2 regions of the Vibrio tritonius genome follow, and region 1 is predicted to be linked to the other one. Evidence: riboswitches for the same ligand, from Rfam matches in the RefSeq annotation. Region 1 holds a riboswitch; the other holds the start of a gene.
The links. A riboswitch is a leader RNA that binds a small molecule or an ion and turns the genes downstream of it on or off. The one in region 1 is predicted to bind thiamine pyrophosphate.
Positions count from the first base shown of each region.

Region 2: linked by a shared signal. The riboswitch ahead of thiD (bifunctional hydroxymethylpyrimidine kinase/phosphomethylpyrimidine kinase) and the one ahead of thiC (phosphomethylpyrimidine synthase ThiC) in region 1 are both predicted to bind thiamine pyrophosphate.

Region 1 covers NZ_AP014635.1:3,398,014-3,401,142, forward strand. Annotated here, with positions in the region: gene thiC (phosphomethylpyrimidine synthase ThiC) at 1-1,297, opposite strand, end outside; TPP riboswitch at 1,449-1,547, opposite strand; gene crcB (fluoride efflux transporter CrcB) at 1,648-2,031, opposite strand; one part of gene JCM16456_RS15165 (IS3 family transposase) at 2,885-3,129, opposite strand, start outside.
Region 2 covers NZ_AP014635.1:1,250,399-1,253,527, forward strand. Annotated here, with positions in the region: gene JCM16456_RS05680 (hydroxyethylthiazole kinase) at 1-830, opposite strand, end outside; gene thiD (bifunctional hydroxymethylpyrimidine kinase/phosphomethylpyrimidine kinase) at 836-1,708, opposite strand; TPP riboswitch at 1,800-1,897, opposite strand; gene JCM16456_RS05690 (TetR/AcrR family transcriptional regulator) at 2,012-2,611, opposite strand; gene JCM16456_RS05695 (AdeC/AdeK/OprM family multidrug efflux complex outer membrane factor) at 2,717-3,129, shown strand, end outside.

The DNA of each region.
Region 1 (3,129 bases):
GTCCCGGGCCTTCTATCATGACCTGAACATCATGTTCCCAGGCTATTTTGGTAAGTTCTCCCAATGTATGAAGCTCAGCAAACTGCGCCTCATCATTGGCATCAGCAATACATCCTGGTCGTAATCCATCTCCCAAAGATAGTGCAACATCATATTGAGCACATATCTCGCAAATATCCTTGAAATGGGTATACAAGAAGTTCTCTTGGTGATGAGCAAGACACCATTTAGCGATTATAGAACCTCCCCGAGAAACAATACCGGTGATACGTTTTGCCGTCATAGGGACATAGCGAAGCAACAAACCACAATGGATAGTGAAGTAATCAACCCCCTGCTCCGCTTGTTCAATCAAAGTATCGCGCATTACATCCCACGATAGGTTTTCAGCAACCCCATTTACCTTTTCTAACGCTTGATACATTGGTACCGTACCAATGGGAACTGGGCTATTACGTAAAATCCATTCTCGAGTCTCATGAATATTGCGACCAGTAGACAGATCCATGACCGTGTCCGCCCCCCATCTCGTCGCCCAAACTAACTTCTCAACCTCTTCTTCAATCGATGAAGAAACCGAAGAATTACCAATATTGGCATTCACCTTCACAAGGAAATTTCGACCAATAATCATTGGTTCCGATTCAGGGTGGTTAATATTAGATGGAATGATGGCACGTCCTTTCGCAACTTCACTACGAACAAATTCCCCAGAGATCAACTCTGGAATTTGAGCACCAAAACGTTCTCCAGAATGCTGCCTTTCTAATTCTTGATTGGATACCTCTAAGCGATGCTGGTTTTCTCGAATAGCAATGAATTCCATTTCTGGGGTAACTATCCCCTGACGAGCGTAGTGTAGTTGTGTAACTATCTTGCCTTGCTTGGCTTTGCGGATTTTTGGTAAGTGAGGGAATCGAATATCCTCTAGAGTATTATCTTTTAGTCTTCCTGCGGTATAAGACGAAGCTGTTGTTGCTAATTCGACGGTATCTTGCCGTTCATTAATCCACTTGGCACGTATCGTTGCCAAACCAGCAAAAATATCGATGTGAGCATTAATGTCGGTATATGGACCAGAGGTATCGTAAACATACAGTGGTTCATTAGCACTAAACTTGGGGTTTTCTTTAGTACCGCCGACAAGAGAATCTGAAAGAACGATTTTACGAAATGGAACCTGCACATCCGAGCGAGAACCAGAAATGTAGGCTTTAGATGAGTTGGGCAATGGGGATGTTGTTAAGGATTCAATAAACGACTTGGCGCTTAATCTAGCGTTTTTTCTATTCGACATAGCATTTTCCTTGGATAGTAATTTAGGGATAAATGCTTGGCGGGTGTGTACAACAAGAGTGATTAACGGATGCTAATCGAGAGATAGGACAAAGCAATAAAACTCATGATATGCCCAGAATAGGGGTATACCAATGGTAAAATAGCTTTGAGAAATGTCTTCTCTTGTTCCCTTCGCAGGTTCTAACCTGATCAGGTTCAACGGATCCCGAATAAACGGTCTCAGCCTTATGGCACTCCGACAAGTGAAAGAGATTATAAGTAACACTTAAAAATTAACAAACATCTTTAAGTAATTAACATAAAAAATGAGAGAGAGCTTTCAGTTTGACACTTAGCGCTCAGCTTCTATTAAGAGCGTAGTAACCACTGATATCCAACGTAAGCAGCCGATATACTAAACAATACGTTCAATACAACATTGAAGCCCATCTTAACGAATGCCCCCTGCTCCATCATTAAAACGTTATCCATTGAGAACGTAGAGAAAGTAGTCAGCGCTCCCAAAAAACCTAACCCTATAATTTGGCGCCATGGGTATGGAGCAAGCCACTCGTTTTGAAAACAAGCCATCAACACACCCATGATAAAAGAACCAATAATATTGACGGACAACGTTCCATAGGGAAATGCGCGACCAAAGAGCGTAACAGTCCACTCAGAAACCAAATAGCGGGAGCAAGCACCAAATGCCCCACCGATAGCGATAAACAGTAAAGTAGATAATTGACTCATGATAAAACCTCGAAACATTTGCTTACCATTGTAAGCAAAAAACGATCAACTCTAAGCAATTTTTTATAGATTTACCCTTTTTATTTCAGGGATAAGCACAACAAACATAAGCATAAATAAAAAGTTACAGGAGTCACTTAAACTGTTAAAAATCAAAATTTGATGAGTTTAATGCCTCGAAAATCTGAGGAGCAAGTTTGTAAAGAATACCACGATGCATGATATTGAGTTGGAAAGCATAACTAAGTGGGGCTGTTAATCTTTAAATAGGGCTATAGATAGGAAATACGAGAAAGACCATCAAAAAACAAACCTATTTCATAAACGCACCGAATACAGACTGTAGTGACATTATCAACTCTCTACCCTCAAGAAAGATCTGGTAATGGCAGGAGTAGCCATAGCCACAAGTATCATAGATGCCACCAAAAACGTGAAATACAAAAGATGAACTATGAGGCAAAGGAAAGTTAAAATGCGGTATAGAGCGACTCTAGTGGGTATTTTCAATACTATTAAGGATTCGAGGTAAGAATCAATACCTAATCGCGCTAGAAAACACAAAATCCCAAGCTGTGAACATTCCATAAAAAAAACATAGTAGAGTTTGACTTCACCGGCACTCCGGAGATTCGACAGGACTGGCACTACAGCATCCAACGCTAATTCTTCTAACCGAAAAATAAAAAGCCTTAGTATTTCTGCTAAGGCTTTAAATTATGGCAGGAGTGGACTGGGCCGGCACTCCGGAGATTCGACCGGACTGGCAATCCAGCACCTGACGCGGATTCTTCTAAACAAAAAATAAAAAGCCCGGTGTTTTTCAAGATAGTTGTCATCATTTGCTTATTTATTAAGCTGCTTCTTTTTCTGGATTTAAGTAAACCTCTCCAACGGGTTTACAGTTCCTAATATCTCGCGACCAACGCTCTGGATGCCGCTGTTTTGCAGCAAGTAACACTTCAGCCCTGTGCGCTAAGATAGCTTTATCCTTCCCATTGTGTCGCTGCGAAGGTGTCACGTAATTTAATTGACTGTGTTTGTGCTCGGTGTTGTACCAACTCACGAACGTTTCAACCCAACTACGGCTCGACTTCA
Region 2 (3,129 bases), 1.3 Mb from region 1:
CCGGCCAGAAAACCGGGTCCATCACATCGCTCGGCAGCAATTTCTCCAACGACGCCCCAAATTGCCGCAGCAGCTAAACCGCTGCACTCACCGACGGCAGCAAAAGCGCCAGTAAGTGAACTTAATGCGCAGCCTAAGCCAGTAACGTAAGGCATGATTGGCGAACCATTAGCTAAATAATAGTCGTGATTTTGGGTGACGATAATATCCGTTGCTCCAGAAATAGATACATCCGTCTGATATTGCTCACGAATGTGATGAGCTGCGCTAAGGGCACTCAGCGTTGAATCCTGGCTGTCCACCCCTTTATTACCGCGGGGTAACTCATCAATAGAAGGTGTGTGTCCCGCTAAGGGATTTACTTCTGTTGTGTTATCCAAAGGTGTGTGTCCTGCTAAGGGATTTACTTCTGTGGTGTTATCTAAAGGTGTGTGTCCCGCTAACGCAATCACTTCTGATGCGTTGGCTCGAAGTGTGAGGTGGCGGGCGAGTGAGGCGAAGTGGCGGCTTACTTTGGTGCGATAAGTGCTGGCGCCACAGCCTACTGGGTCGAGTACGATGGGGATGTGGTGTTGGTTAGCACATTCAATGGCGTATTCCATCTGCGCGACGCGTTTCTCATCGAGTGTGCCAATATTGACCACTAGCGCTCCAGCCAATGGTATTAGTTCGGCCATCTCTTGACGGGAGTGGGCCATGATCGGTGATGCGCCTAATGCCAAGAGGCTATTGGCACAAAGGTTCATTACGACATCGTTGGTCATGTTGATGACCAACGGACGTTCGCGGCGCACGGTTTCAAGAAAATTAGCGATCTGTTTGATGTTCATCGCGTTCATCGTGCCTCCGCATTATTGGTACTGGCCATTTGCGCGCTGTCTAGCGCATAAAAGTGATGAACTGGCCCATGACCTTGACCCACTTGGAGTCGATGGCTTTGGCGTAGTGCTTGGGTGAGATAAACCTTCGCTGTTGCGATCGCTTCTTCGAGCGTGCTACCCAGTGCTAACTGCGTTGCAATTGCAGACGAAAGCGTACACCCCGTGCCGTGAGTATTGTGGGTTGCGATACGTGGGCCGTTAAACGTGGTGATTCTGTTACGCTTAATCAGATAATCCTCAGCTTGATGAGGATCGTCGCTGTGGCCGCCTTTGAGCAAAACAGGATAATCAAAGCGCGCCAGTGCCGAGCGAAGGCGAGCGACGTTGGTGTAATGGAATGGTTGGTTGACCATGATTGCCGCTTCGTAAAAATTAGGGGTTACCAACGAGGCGAAAGGAAACAGAGTTTGACACAAGGTATCAATGGCATCAGGGGAGACTAAACGGTCACCACTGGTCGCGACCATCACTGGGTCAATCACCACATGTTGGATAGCATATTGGTTTAGTTTCGCCGCAACGGCTTCGATAATGGCGACATTGGGCAGCATGCCGATTTTAATCGCATCGATATGAATATCGGAAAGTACCGCATCAAGCTGAGCCGCCACATTCGCTGGTGGGATGGGGTGAATATCCATGACGCCGCAACTGTTTTGTGCTGTTACTGCAGTAATCACGCTACAAGCAAACCCACCATTTGCGCTAATGGCTTTGATATCGGCTTGAATCCCCGCGCCACCACCACTATCAGAACCTGCGATGGTTAGAATATTAGGTAGGGGAGATGAGGTAGATAAGGAAGAAATGTCTGTTTTAGAGTTCATGGTTGTGCTCCTCAACATGACATGAGGAACCAACCTAAGGCACAAACACCTTAGTGATTGTCGTTGGTAAATGATCGGTAAATGGATCGCGCCGCAGACACTCATAGTTCCCTACGTCAGTGTTAACTGAATCAGGTTCAACGGGTCTCGCAAAGCGATCTCAGCCAAATGGCACCCCGACTATCGGCTTTTATCCTAACAACTTAGATTAAATTAGCAATCAATTAATCACTCTAAGAGGTGAGTGTTACTCTTAAAGTCTCTACTGAGTTAGCGAATTAGTTCGCGAAGTAACGCTTGCTTCTATTTTTTGTAGAGACACAAAAATGCTTCGACTGCTTTATCAACCGTTTCGCGTATCTGTTTATCTGTTGGCATTTCAATCGCACGCAGCGCATAAGGTTCAAAGTGTTCTGCGGTTAATAATCCTTTCAGTTGCATGGCTGCATACCAAGGATCTGCGTGGCGCAAAGTGCCACGTTCCATTTGATGCTGCAAATAACCACTCAAATGAACCCAGCCTTTTTTGGGGCCATTTTCATAAAAATGTCGACCGATTGATGAGCGTTCTGCTTCATTAACCGCCATGCGATAAATAGCCATGATATCTGGCTTTAAAACGGATTGAAGAAAGTTATACCCAAATTCAGGCAAAGCAACATGCATGTCGTCTTGATGATCCAAAGAGACAAAAGCGTTCTCAATTTGTTCGGTCGCAGAAGATTCCATCACCGCAGCGAAGATCTCTTCTTTCGAATTGAAATAATTGTAGAGCGTTGCCTTTGAGCCACCAAGCTGTTTGGCAATGTACGACATGGAGGTTTGCTCAAATCCTTGCTGGGTAAAAGAATCCTTCGCTATATCCAAAATAGCTTGCCTTTTTTCTTCGCTTTTTACTCGCATCGGCTACTCGTGTCCTATCAAAAATTGTGAATAAGTTTCGCTTGACGAACGATCAAAGTCAAGAGTATAACTGTACGGTACGGTTTAGTTATAAGGTAAATTAGCGTGAAAAGCAATGCGTTATGTACTCGATGGCGAGCCATCCGTCCCCGCCACTTGGCCTTAACATTGGTCAGTGTGGCGGTTCTAAACGGATGTGTGGCGCCGGATGATCAAGCCACTCCACAATTGACAGAGATGAGTGAGCTTCATTTCCAACAAAGTTTTGCCAACAGCCAATTGGTCGATTGGCCAACAATGGAATGGTGGACTCGATACCAAGATCCACAACTCAACACCTTGATGCAAGAGGCATTTGCCACATCGCCTGATCTCAAAATTGCGCAGGCGCGGTTGCGAGATGCACGCGGTATCGCCGAACAAATTGGCGCAATCAAGCGTCCATCTGTGGGGTTAAATGCCAGCGCCTCTGAAAGCAAGGTAAGTTACAAGTATCAAGCATACAGTCCACCTTACGA